4 regions of the Streptomyces sp. LMG1-1-1.1 genome follow, and region 4 is predicted to be linked to each of the others. Evidence: riboswitches for the same ligand, from Rfam matches in the RefSeq annotation. Region 4 holds a riboswitch; each other region holds the start of a gene.

Region 1 (3,183 bases), on a different contig from region 4:
ACGGTCAGCGTCCACGCGCCCGGGGTCTTCTACGCGATCGGCCAGTTCTACCGGGACTTCGAGCAGACCGCCGACGCCGAGGTCATCGCGTGTCTGGACCGCAGCCGTGCGGCACGGGGCCCGGTGGTGCGGGACTCGGACGTGAGGGTCGCGGTCGACGGCGTCACGCTCGCGGGGCGGCTCGCCGTGCCCGACGGGGCCGTGGGGATCGTGCTGTTCGCCCACGGCAGCGGGAGCAGCCGACACAGTCCCCGCAACCGGGCGGTCGCGGAGGTGCTCAACCGGGAGGGGCTCGGGACCCTGCTGTTCGATCTGCTGACCGAGGCCGAGGCGGGCGATCGGGCGCATGTCTTCGACACGCCGCTCCTGGCCGGCCGGCTCTCGTTCGCCACGAAGTGGCTGGCCGAGCAGCCGGTGGGCGCCGGCCTCCCGCTGGGCTACTTCGGTGCGAGCACGGGAGCGGCCGCCGCGCTGTGGGCGGCGGCCGATCCGGATTGCGCGGTGAGCGCCGTCGTGTCGCGCGGTGGCCGGCCCGACCTCGCGGGGGACCGGCTGGCCGGGGTGCGTGCTCCCACGCTCCTGGTGGTGGGCGGTGACGACGCGCTGGTGCTGGACCTGAACCGGAGGGCCGGTTCACTGCTGCGCTGTGAGAACAGGCTCGCCGTGGTCGAGGGCGCCACGCACCTCTTCGAGGAGCCGGGTGCCCTGGAGGAGGTGGCGGAGCTCGCCACCTCCTGGTTCACCGGGCACTTCCGGGGTCAGTAGGCGCTGTTGACGTTGTCGATGGAGCCGTAGCGGTCGGCCGCGTAGTTGCACGCGGCGGTGATGTTGGCGACCGGGTCGAAGAGGTCCATCGACGTGCCGGGCACGTGATAGGCGAGGAAGGTCGGCTCGATGACCTGGAGCAGGCCCTTGGAGGGCGTTCCGGCCGCCGCGTTGGAGTCCCAGAGGTTGATGGCCTGGGGGTTGCCGGAGGACTCGCGCATGACGTTGCGGAGGATGCCGTCGTACGAACCCGGGATGCCCCGCTGGGCCATGATGGCCAGCGACTCGCGGATCCAGCCGTCCAGGTCGTCGGTGTAGTTGGTGGCGGCGGCCGGGGCCGCGGCGGGGGCGGCCTGCGCGGCGGAGGCACCGGTGGAGGCGCCCGTGGTGGCCGGGGCGGACCGGCGCTCGGAGCGGCTCGCCCGATCGGGTGTAGCGGTCTTCTTCTTCGCCGGCGCAGGAGTGACCTTCGCGGAATCCCGACGAAGCGTCAACTCAAGGCCCGGATGAATAAGTGACGGATTGTCACCCACGGCGCTCCGGTTGGCCCGGTAAAGGCTCTTCCAGCCGCCCTGAATTCCCTTCTTCCGGGCGATGAGGGAAAGCGAGTCGCCGCGGACGACGGTGTAGGTGCGGGCGGCGGCCGGGGCGGCGGGAGCCTTGGCGGCGGTCGGCGCCGCGAAGGCGGGGGCTGCGACGGCGGGGGCCGCGACGGCGCGGGCGGTGAATTCCGGGGCTCCGGAAACGGGAGCGGCTCCGGCCACGGCGGGGGTGATCAGCGGCAGGGCAAGGGCGACGCCGCCCGTGCCGGCCAGCGCGAGTCCCTGGGAGACGGGGCGGCGTCGGGGGCGGCGGTGCTTACCGTGAGCAGGCATGACGGATTCCTCTCCGGCGCCTGCGGGGTGAGCTGTCGGGTTCGGACGGGAGCTGTCCGGCCGCGCGCACGCGGCTGCACCCCGAGCCGTTCCGGATTTCCGGACCGGCGTATTCGTGGGTCCCCCGCTCCTGCCGTCGGGTGAAAAGGGGAGGTATTTCGAGCGGTGGCAGGATTAGGCGATCCGCTCGAATGGAGGTGACCGTAGGCCAGTAATGCGGCGGATAACAAGGGGACGGCAGCCCGTGGCGCGGCGAAAGGATCACGTAATTCAGGGAATTCAAGATCGGCCACCCGTCCGGCCCGTCGAACTCCCGTGTCTCCCATGGCCTGCGGACATTCCGATCACCGGGGCGAATCCGGCGAAGTGAGTCGCATCACCAGGTTCCCAATGTCCGAATATGCACGGTAATTCTGTTAATGGTGAAGTGGGTGGAAAAGGCCTTGTGGGCGGGTGTGCACTCAAGGGCAAAAGTGGCAAAACCGACATTTGTCCTGAACGATGGACCCACCCCGACCGAGGAGCCGCCGGATGTCGCCCGCCCTCTCCACGCCCAGCCCCGACACCGTCGACCGCGAGGCCGCCGCGCTCTACGACAGCGCCGTCTGGCAGCGCATCGTCACCGACTGGACGACCGACGAGCCGCTCGTTCCCGACGCTCCGCCGCGAGAGCCGGAGAGCTGGCGGAAACTCCTCACGGTGCCGGTGGAGAGACTCGTGGCCGACGCCCTCGACGCCCTGCCGCCGCCCCTCCCCGCCGAACCCCGCCTGCCGGGCCGCGTCGGAGCCGTACTGCCGGACCGGCTGCACGTCTGGCGCCGCATCGGCCGCACCGACCTGCGCCCGTCGGTCCACCTCGGCTACGCCCGTCGCGTGCTCACGGAATGGGGCTGGCAGAACGCCCCGTACAAGCTGCGCGACGCGCGCGGGGCGCGGTGCGTCTGCGGCGCCCTGCTCGCCGCGCACCGTCTCGGCCACGGGAGCGCCGACACCATGAACGAAGCGGCGGCCTGGATCATGACCGAGCTCCGGTCGCGGGGCTGGAGTGAGCTGATCGGACCGTGGAACCGGGCCCCCGGCCGTACGGCGGACGACGCCGTGGCCCTCCTGGACGCCACCATCCACCGGGCCGCGCAGGCCGGCCGCTGACGACGGCGGACCGCTAACCGCTAGGGGGGTGACGATCGCCGGGCGGCACCCGAGGGCGCCGCCCGGCGGACGGGAGCGGTCAGCCGCTGATGCTCGGCGCTCCGGTCTCGATGTGACCGGTGTACCGGCGCGACCAGGTGCCGTCGATGTCGGCGACGATCGTGAAGTCGTACCAGCCGCCGTTGTAGGCCACCGCGTTGAAGAAGTCCTCGCGGGTGGAGTTCGCCGGCACCGTGTACGTCCACGGCCCGTCCGAGCGGTAGGCGTTCGACCGGATCGTGAAGGTGACCGGACCCCCCGACGCGTTGGTCATCCTGAACCACAGGGCCGTCTTGCCCGTCCCCGGCTCGGTCGCGAACCGGGCGGCCACCTCCACGGCCTTGCCCGCCTTCGA
Region 2 (3,183 bases), on a different contig from region 4:
GCTCTCGCCGCGGAGGCGGCGGCCGATCCACGGGACGAGGTACTCCTTGGCCCAGTGGATGTCGTCGCGGCGGACTTCGAGGGTGCCGCGCGGGGGGACCGGGGGCCAGGGCTGGTCCGGGTCGGCGGGCACGGGCAGGCCGAGGACCTGGGCGGCGCGCAGCGCGACGCGGGTGTGGCCGTCCGGGGAGAGGTGGAGCCGGTCGTCGTCCCAGGCGCGCCGGTCCTGGACGGACTTCAGCGACCACAGGTCGAGGACCGGGCAGCCGTAGCGGTCGGCGATGGCCCGGACGTGTCCGTTGTACGTGGCGATCTTGCCGCGCAGGTGCTTGAGGAGGATCACGTCGCGGGTGTCGAAGCCGGTGGTCACCATGACGGTGCCGACGGCGGAGGTCAGGTCGGCGACGGCGCGTTCGAAGCGCTCGGCGACGTCGTCGGGGTCCGTGCCGGGGCGGATGATGTCGTTGCCGCCGGCGCAGAAGGTCACCAGGTCGGGGGCGAGTTCCTTCGCCCGGGGGACCTGTTCCGCCACGATCTGGTCGAGGAGGCGCCCGCGTACGGCCAGGTTGGCGTAACGGAAGTCGTCGTGCTCCGGCAGCTCGTCGGCGAGCAGGACCGCGAAACGGTCCGCCCAGCCGACGTACGTCCCGTCGGGCCCGGGGTCTCCGACGCCCTCGGTGAAGCTGTCACCGATCGCCGCGTACGACCCGAATGCGTTCTTGTCTGTTGATCTCGAATCGTCTGCCACGGGACCACATCCTTCCTCTTCGGATGTGACCTACGCGACCGTAAGGAGGGGTTGACGCAGGGTGACATATGCCACCGATAAAGATTCTCCCAAGCCGGAATACGGCGGCGGCCCGGCACGCGCGTGCCGGGCCGCCGGAGGTGTCCGCGTCGGGGGGGCGTCCGCGTCAGACGGCGACACCGTGCTGGCGCAGGTAGGCCAGCGGATCGATGTCCGAGCCGTAGTTCGGCGTGGTGCGGATCTCGAAGTGCAGGTGCGGGCCGGTGGAGTTGCCGGTGGAACCGGAGAGGCCGATCTGCTGGCCGCCGGTGACGGTCTGGCCGGACGAGACGGAGAGGGAGGAGAGGTGGGCGTACTGCGAGTAGTTGCCGTCGGCGTGCTGGATGACGACCTCGTTGCCGTAGGCGCCGCTCCATCCGGCGGAGACGACCGTGCCGGCGCCGACGGCGCGGACGGTGGTGCCGGAGGAGGCGATGAAGTCGACACCGGTGTGGTAGCCGGAGGACCACATCGAGCCGGAGGCGTGGTACGGGGTGGAGAAGCCGCCGCCGGCGACGGGGGTGACCCAGCCGGAGGCGGAGGTCGAGGAGCCCGACGACTGCGCGGTCTGCGAGGACTGCGAGGTGGCGGTCTCCGTGGTGGCGGCGGCCGGGGCGGAGGAGCGCTCGCTGCCGCGGGAGGCGCGCGGGGTGTCGCCGTTCTTCGAGCTCTGCGTGCTCTTGGGGGCGGCCTTGGGCGCGGTGCTCTTCGGGGCGGCGGGCGCGGAGCCCTTGGCGCCGAGGGTGAGCTTCATGCCGGGGAGGATCAGCGAGGGGTTCTCGCCGACGACCTGGCGGTTGTCGGCGTACAGCTTCTGCCAGCCGCCGGCGAGGTGGTGCTCGGCGGCGATCTTCGACAGGTAGTCGCCGCGGACGACGGAGTACGTCTTCGGCGCCGTCTTGGCGGCGGCGGGGGCGGCCTCGACCACGGCGGGGGCCTTCACCTGCGCGGCGGCGGTGACGGCGTGGGCCGGGACGGCGGCCGGAGCGGACTGCTCGGCGGCGTGGGCCCCGGTCGCTCCGAGGAGCGGGAGGGCGACGACGGCGCCACCGGTGCCGGCGACGGCGAGTCCACGGGTGAGGGGGTTGATCCTGGGACGGCGGTGCTTACCCTTCGCGGGCATGGCGAATTCCTCTCCGGCGCCTGCGAGGTGAGCTGTCGGGTTCGGACTGGAGATGCCCGGCCGCGTTCTCACGCGGCTTCACCCCTAGCCGTCCTGCATCGCGGGACCGGCGTACTTCCTGGGTCCCCCGCTCCTGCCACACATGGGTGAGTGAATTCCGGACGGTGGCAGGATTCGGCGGTCCGACCGGATTGACGGTGACGCTAGACGAGCGGGGTCGGCGCGAACAAGCCACTGTTTTCGAGGGGGATTCCCCGGCGTGCCATTCGGCTCGAATTCCGGTCACCCTGTGTGGATGACGGTCCTTCGATTTCCTTTTTGCGCACGGCATTTGCTCCGGACGGTCGGCCACGATCCGTCACCTTTATGACGCTGCTCACGCGGCCCGACCCATCTCGCCTGCAACCAGGGCGCGTTATCCCCAATGCCTTAATTCGGACAGATCGCCCATTACCGTCCGAGGGGGTGCGCCCGCACCGCCCCACCGGGATGATTGCCCCTGGAACCGATCTCGTGTCGGGCACCCGAACGACGACACCCAGGAGCATCCGTGACGCAGCAGCTTCCGCAGGTCCCGCCCACCGAAGCGAACGAGCCCGAGCTGGCGGCGGTCCGCAACTTCAGGGACGTGGGCGGCCTGCCGACGACGGACGGGCGCGCCGTGCGCGCCGGCCGTCTCTTCCGCAGCGGCCACCTCGCCCACGCGACCGAGAGCGACGCCGCCTTCCTCGCCACGCTGGGACTGCACACCGTCTTCGACTTCCGCAACGAGGCCGACCGGAAGGTCGAGGGCGCGGACGTCGAGCTGCCCGGCGTACGGAACGTGAACATACCGCTCAACGACCCGGCCGACGGGAAGGAGTTCTGGAAGCTGGTCCGCGACGGCGAGATCGAGCAGCTGCGGGAGATCCTCGGCGACGGCAAGGCGGCCGCCCGGATGTCCGACTCGTACCGGAAGATGGTGGTCGAGCGGGCGTGGGAGCACAGCCGCATCCTGCACTCCATGGCGGAGGAGAGCGTCCCCGCCCTGATGCACTGCGCGGCCGGCAAGGACCGCGCCGGGCTCTCCATCGCGATCACGCTGCTCGCCGTCGGGGTCGAGCGGGAGGCGATCGAGGCCGACTACGTGAAGTCGAACGACCCGCACCGCCGCTACAAGGTGCGCCGCAGCTCCACCTCCCCCGACGCGATGTCGCCCGAGGTGATGGAGCTGCTGAGCCCGCTCTTCGACGCGCGGGTGGAGTACCTGCGGGCCGCCTTCGAGACGATCGAGG
Region 3 (3,183 bases), on a different contig from region 4:
CCACGTACCGGGTGAGGCCCTCGGCCTCGGCGAAGTCGAGGGAGGCGCGCAGCCGCTCCGGCGAGATGTTGGAGGCGGCGACGGCGCGCACCTTGCCGTCCTTCACCAGCTGGTCGAGGGCGGTGACGATCTCCTCGACGGGGACGGTCTCGTCGTCGAAGTGCGTGTAGTAGAGGTCGATGCGGTCGGTGCCGAGGCGGCGCAGCGACTCCTCCGCGGCGCCCTTGATGGTGGAGGCGGAGAGCCCCTTGAAGTGGGGGTGGGCGCCGACCTTGGTGGCGACGACGACGTCGTCGCGGTTGCCGCGGGAGGCGAGCCAGCGGCCGATGACGGTCTCGGACTCGCCGCCCTCGTTGCCCTCGGCCCACGCGGAGTACACGTCGGCGGAGTCGACGAAGTTGCCGCCGGCGGCGGCGTAGGCGTCGAGGACGGCGAAGGACTGGGCCTCGTCGGCGGTCCAGCCGAAGACGTTGCCGCCCAGGGCGAGCGGGAAGACGTGCAGGTCGGAGCTGCCCAGCGGGCGGAGAGAGGTCATGTGTCGATCAACCCCGCCGGCCGCCGGGCCTATTCCGTGCGAGCGCCCCGGGACGGTCTCAGACCGTCAGGCCCTTGGAGCGGAGCCACTGCGCCGGGTCGATGCCGTCGCCGCCGGCGGTGTGGACCTCCATGTGGAGGTGGGCGCCGGTGACGTTGCCGGTGGCGCCGACGCGGCCGATGGTCTCGCCGGTGCCCACGGTCTGACCGGCGGAGACCGTCATGGACGAGAGGTGGCAGTACCAGACCTCGGTGCCGTCGGCGAGCTCCAGGACGATCCGGTAGCCGTAGGAACCGGACCAGCCCGCGGACTTCACGGTGGCGCCGTGGACGGCCTTGAGCGGGGTGCCCGTGGGCGCGGCGAAGTCGAGGCCGGTGTGGTAGCCGGAGGACCACATCGAGCCGGACTGCATGTAGGAGGCGGTGAGGGTGTACGAGGAGACGGGCAGCGAGTAGCTCGCGGCGAGCTTGGCGAGGCGCTCGGCCTCCGCCTTCGCGGCGGCTTCCGCCTCGGCCTTGGCCTTCGCCTCCGCCTCGGCCTTCGCCTTGGCCTCGGCGGCCGCCTTCTCGGCCTCCGCCTCCTTGGCCACGGCCTCGGCGGCGGCCTTCTCGGCGGCCAGCTTCTCCGCGGCGGCCTTGTCGGCGGCGTCGGCGGAGGCCTGCTGCTGCTCGGCCTGCTGGAGGATGCGGGCGCGCAGGGCCTCGCCCGCGTCGGCGCCGGACGCGGTCCGGTCGGTCGCGTCGGTCTGCGCGTCGGCCGCCGTGGTGTAGGTGGCGGCGGTGAGCGGGTTCGGGTTGGCGCGGGCCGCGCTGACGGGCTCGCTGTCCTCGCCGGGGAGGAGGGCGCCGACGCCGGGAAGGTCGTGGGCGTCCGGGAGGTCGATGTCCGGGAGGTCGGGGAGCGAGATCGCGACCGGCGGCTTCTCCTGCGCGGTGGCGAGGCCGCCCGCGCCGACGGCGGCGATCACGCCGACGCCGAGGACGGTGGAGGAGCGGGCGAAGTTGGAGCGCTGCTTGACGACCCGGTGGCGGCCGCCGGAGCGGCTCTGCGCGCGGAGGGAGTCCTCGGTGGGATTCCACTCGGTGTCCGGGGCGGCGGGACCCGCACCGCCACCGAAGGCATCGAAGGGGGCTTCGGGTGCGGGGGTGTTGGACGCCACGGAGGGGCGCTCCTTTCCTTCCTTCTCGCCTACCGGGTTAGCTGACGGGTTCGGAGCAGGAAGGTCTCCTACGGGCACGGTCGCACAGGTGCGATGGGCCCGATTCACCCCAAGTGGTGGTTCCCCGGTTCCTTTTCAGGATTCGGCGCGTGCGCACGGTGCCGCCTCTTGCGACGGCTGAAACGACCGCGCTGCGTTATCGAACGTTAATAGACAGGGGGTCCCGATTCCAAGCCGTTCCTCTTGATCATTCATTGAAATGGGGGGGAATGGTCCGAGTTGAGCCCCCTTCAGAAACACGGCCGCAAACCCCGGCGATCTGACGTTAAGTCAATTGTTATCGCAGGGAGATCCTTCGACTACGCCTGGTCACCATGGTCGCCCGGCGGCACCACCGGCATGGTCCGGCGCCGCTCCGGCTGCCCCGCCGCCGGCCGGCTCACCGCGAGCAGCGCCATGTCGTCCGTCGAACCGCCGCCCGTGTGGAGGCGTACGTCGTCCACGAGCGCGTCGAGCAGCTCCTCCGGCCCCGGGAAGATCCGGCCGGCGAGCCGCTCGGCCGGATCGTAGAAGACGCCCTCCGCGTTCCGCGCCTCCGAGAGGCCGTCGGTGTAGAGGAGCAGGGTCGCGCCCGGCGGATACGGCCGCGCCTCGGCCCGGTCCGGCCAGGCCGCCAGGTCCCCCATGCCGAGCGGCAGCGCCGCCTCGCCCGGCTCCATGAGGTCGAGCCGCCCGTCCGCGTAGAGCATCAGCGGAGGCGGGTGCCCGCGGTTCACGACCCGTACGAACCCGCCGAACGTGCCGCTGCCGTCGGTGCGCGGGATCTCGGCGAGGACCGCGGTGGTGAACCCCTCGAAGGCGTCGAGCCCGTGCCGGCGGGTGCCCTCGCGGGCCAGCGCCCGTTCGAGGCGCTGCGCCACGCCCTCCAGGGTCCGTTCCTGTTCGGCCGCCTCCCGGAAGGCCCCGATGACGACGGCGACGGCCTCGACCGCGTCCATCCCCTTGCCCCGGACGTCCCCGACCACCAGCCGCACCCCGTGCGGGGTGTCCTGGACGGCGAACAGGTCGCCGCCGATGAACGCGTCCGCCTGCGCCGCCTCGTACCGCGCCGCGCACTGGAGCCCGCCGATCCGCTCCGCGGGCGTCGGCAGCACCGCCTTCTGCGCGGTCTCCGCGATGACCCGCGCCGAGGCGAGCCGCTCGCCGCTGCGGCGCACGACCCGGTTGATGAGGAGGGCGAGCGCGGAGACGGTGACGACGGTCAGCGTCTCGGTGAGGGCCGGGACGTCGCCGGCGGTGCCGTTGTAGACGTGCAGCCCGTAGGAGGCGAGGACGGCGGCGATCCCGGTGACCAGGGTGGTGACCATGGAGAAGAAGGGCGCGGCGATCAGCGGGGCGGCGGAGAACAGGGGCGCCGCCGTGTACGCGGGCGGTGTCTGCACGTCGAAGACGACACCGCCCATGATCACCAGCGGGGGCAGCGCACGGA
Region 4 (3,183 bases):
CCGCCGGTCTCGACGGCGTCGCCACGATCATGGCCCGCGCGCTGTCCGAGGGGACGGACCAGCGCAGCGCCGAGGAGTTCGCGGCCGAGCTGGAGCGCTGCGGCGCCACGCTCGACGCGCACGCCGACCACCCGGGCGTACGGGTCTCCCTGGAGGTCCCCGTCTCCCGGCTGCCCAAGGCGCTCGGGCTGCTCTCCGAGGCCCTGATCGCCCCGGCGTTCCTGGACACCGAGATCGAGCGCCTGGTGCGCAACCGTCTCGACGAGATCCCGCACGAGACGGCCAACCCGGCCCGCCGCGCCGCCAAGCAGCTCTCCAAGGAGCTGTTCCCGGCCGAGTCCCGGATGTCCCGGCCGCGCCAGGGCACCGAGGAGACCGTCGCCGCGATCGACGCCGCGGCCGTCCGCGCCTTCTTCGGCGCGTACGTCCGGCCCGGCACGGCCACGGCGGTGGTCGTCGGCGACCTGACGGGCGTCGACCTCGACAAGGTCCTCGCGGACACGCTGGGCGCCTGGACCGGTGAGCCGGCCGAGCCGCTCCCGATGCCGCCGATCACCGCCGACGACACCGGACGGGTCGTCATCGTGGACCGCCCGGGCGCCGTCCAGACCCAGCTGCTGATCGGCCGGATCGGCCCCGACCGGCACGACCGCGTCTGGTCGGCCCAGGTCCTCGGCACGTACTGCCTCGGCGGCACCCTGACCTCGCGGCTCGACCGAGTCCTGCGCGAGGAGAAGGGCTACACGTACGGCGTGCGGGCGTTCGGGCAGGTGCTCCGCTCGGACGCCGAGGGGAACGGCGCCTCGATGCTCGCCATCAGCGGCTCCGTCGACACCCCCAACACCGGTCCGGCCCTCCAGGACCTGTGGCAGGTGCTGCGCACCCTCGCCGCCGAGGGGCTGACCGACGCCGAGCGCGAGACCGCCGTGCAGAACCTGGTGGGGGTCGCGCCGCTCAAGTACGAGACGGCCGCCTCCGTCGCCGGGACGCTCGCCGACCAGGTCGAGCAGCACCTCCCGGACGACTTCCAGGCCCAGTTGTACGCGCGTCTGGCCGAGACCGGCACGGTGGAGGCGACCGCGGCCGTGGTCAGCGCCTTCCCCGTGGACCGGCTCGTCACGGTGCTCGTGGGTGACGCGGCGCAGATCGCGGAGCCCGTGCGGGAGCTCGGCATCGGCGAAGTGACCGTCGTGACCGGCTGATTCCGGCTTCGGCGTGACAACGGGAGGGCCTCGGCGGCATGTTCGCCGGGGCCCTTCGGTTTGTCCGTATTGACGGCAAGGGTGACTCTTTGCCCTGTGGCATGTCTTACAAAATGCGTGTGTGGTTGGTGATTGAAAGACGATCCGCATAGCGTCTGTCCGGCTGTTCGTCAGTTGCACGTGCCGCAGCCGCGGCATCGGACAGTCATCGCCGAGTCCCCGTCAGGCGCGAGCCTGGGGAGCCGGGGACCCACATGAGTCCCTGGGGTGAATCGGACGCCTTCGTCCCGTACGGAGGGGCCCGTAGGAGACCTTCCTGCTCCGAACCCGTCAGCTAACCCGGTAGGCGAGAAGGAAGGAAAGGATCAGCCACTACATGGCGTTCACCCGTGCCACCGGGAAGCATCGTGGTCCGAGCCGGATGGCGCGCCGCAGCGTGGGCATCGCAGGCGTCGCGACGCTCGCCACCACCGGCGTCATCGGAACCCTCGCTTCCCCGGCGCTCGCCGCCGACACGGACCACCGCTCCGCCGAGGACACCGGCCTCACCCAGGTCATCACCGAGGACTCCCTCGTGGACCGGATCGACGCCCAGGCCGCCGCCCAGGAGCAGGAGGCCGTCGAGGCCGTCGCCCAGGCGAAGGTCAAGGCCGAGGCGAAGCGCAAGGCCGAGGCCCGCGCCAAGGAGATCCGCCAGGAGCGCGAGCGCGCCGCCCGCGAGGCCGAGCGCCGCCGCCTGGCCTCCTTCCAGCTCCCCGTCGCCGGCTCGTACGTCTCCACCGGCTACAAGACCGGTGGTTCGCTCTGGTCCTCGGGCAGCCACTCCGGCGTCGACTTCCACGCCGCCTACGGCACCCGGGTCGCCTCCGTGGGCTCCGGCACCGTCGTCGAGGCCGGCTGGGGCGGCGCGTACGGCAACAACATCGTGATCCGGATGAACGACGGCACGTACACGCAGTACGGGCACCTCTCCTCCATCGGGGTCCACGTCGGCCAGACCGTCGAGCCGGGCCAGCAGATAGGCGTCTCCGGCTCGACCGGCAACTCGACCGGCCCGCACCTCCACTTCGAGGCGCGCACGAGCGCCGAGTACGGCTCCGACATCAACCCGATCGCGTACCTCCGCGCCCGCGGCGTCCGCGTCTGACATCGCCCGGCCCGGTTCCGCACCGCGTCGCAAAAGCCCCGGCTCGTACTGAGCCGGGGCTTTTCGCTGCTCGTAAGTCGGTGGAACAATGCCATGGATTCCGCCGGGGCATCGGAAATCCCGGCGCGCTGCAATAGAGTCGATGATCAGGCGCAGAACAGGCGCCGCTCGAATTGTCTCGCGCGGACCAAGGCGGAGGTCGGACATGCGCATTCCCGCGCATTCGGTATGCACGGCGATCAGGGACGACATCGTCTCCGGCGTCTACGAGCGCGGCGGCCGGCTGACCGAGGAACAACTCGCCCGCCGGTACGGGGTCTCGCGCGTGCCGGTCCGCGAGGCCCTGCGCACGCTGGAGTCCGAGGGCTTCGTCGTGACCCGCCGGCACGCGGGTGCGCACGTCGCCGAGCCCACCGACCAGGAGGCGGCCGACCTGCTCGACATGCGGTCGCTGCTCGAACCGCTGGGGGCCGCGCGGGCGGCGCAGCGCCGCACGGACGCCCACCTCAAGGTGCTGCGGGGCCTGGTCAGGCTGGGTCAGGAGCGGGCCAGGCGAGGCCAGGGCGAGGATCTGCGCTCGCTCGGGGGCTGGTTCCACGAGACGCTCGCGCAGGCCTCCGGCAGCCCCGCCCTGACGGCGCTGCTCACCCAGCTGCGGCACAAGATCGCCTGGATGTACGCGGTGGACTCGCCCGCCCAGCCGGTGGAGGCCTGGGCCGAGCACGGCGCCATCGTGGACGCGGTGGCGCGCGGTGACGCCGAGCGGGCCAGGGCGCTGACCGCGCTGCACGCGGAACGCTCACTGCCGCTGCATCGGCTCAAAAGGCCGGAGCG

The links. A riboswitch is a leader RNA that binds a small molecule or an ion and turns the genes downstream of it on or off. The one in region 4 is predicted to bind cyclic di-AMP.
Region 1: linked by a shared signal. The riboswitch ahead of MRBLMG1_RS12850 (LysM peptidoglycan-binding domain-containing protein) and the one ahead of MRBLMG1_RS14880 (M23 family metallopeptidase) in region 4 are both predicted to bind cyclic di-AMP.
Region 2: linked by a shared signal. The riboswitch ahead of MRBLMG1_RS01535 (M23 family metallopeptidase) and the one ahead of MRBLMG1_RS14880 (M23 family metallopeptidase) in region 4 are both predicted to bind cyclic di-AMP.
Region 3: linked by a shared signal. The riboswitch ahead of MRBLMG1_RS22590 (M23 family metallopeptidase) and the one ahead of MRBLMG1_RS14880 (M23 family metallopeptidase) in region 4 are both predicted to bind cyclic di-AMP.

What each region holds. Positions count from the first base shown of each region.
Region 1 is NZ_JBFPNH010000022.1:33,588-36,770, reverse strand. Features, by position in the region: gene MRBLMG1_RS12855 (phosphoribosyltransferase family protein) at 1-765, shown strand, start outside; gene MRBLMG1_RS12850 (LysM peptidoglycan-binding domain-containing protein) at 759-1,640, opposite strand; cyclic di-AMP (ydaO/yuaA leader) riboswitch at 1,645-1,801, opposite strand; gene MRBLMG1_RS12845 (DUF6197 family protein) at 2,172-2,789, shown strand; gene MRBLMG1_RS12840 (phosphocholine-specific phospholipase C) at 2,869-3,183, opposite strand, start outside.
Region 2 is NZ_JBFPNH010000001.1:366,932-370,114, reverse strand. Features, by position in the region: gene MRBLMG1_RS01540 (SGNH/GDSL hydrolase family protein) at 1-747, opposite strand, end outside; gene MRBLMG1_RS01535 (M23 family metallopeptidase) at 914-1,909, opposite strand; cyclic di-AMP (ydaO/yuaA leader) riboswitch at 1,912-2,068, opposite strand; gene MRBLMG1_RS01530 (tyrosine-protein phosphatase) at 2,460-3,183, shown strand, end outside.
Region 3 is NZ_JBFPNH010000038.1:68,844-72,026, reverse strand. Features, by position in the region: gene MRBLMG1_RS22595 (aldo/keto reductase) at 1-535, opposite strand, end outside; gene MRBLMG1_RS22590 (M23 family metallopeptidase) at 594-1,694, opposite strand; cyclic di-AMP (ydaO/yuaA leader) riboswitch at 1,706-1,852, opposite strand; gene MRBLMG1_RS22585 (PP2C family protein-serine/threonine phosphatase) at 2,054-3,183, opposite strand, start outside.
Region 4 is NZ_JBFPNH010000025.1:61,480-64,662, reverse strand. Features, by position in the region: gene MRBLMG1_RS14885 (M16 family metallopeptidase) at 1-1,202, shown strand, start outside; cyclic di-AMP (ydaO/yuaA leader) riboswitch at 1,402-1,566, shown strand; gene MRBLMG1_RS14880 (M23 family metallopeptidase) at 1,579-2,349, shown strand; gene MRBLMG1_RS14875 (GntR family transcriptional regulator) at 2,555-3,183, shown strand, end outside.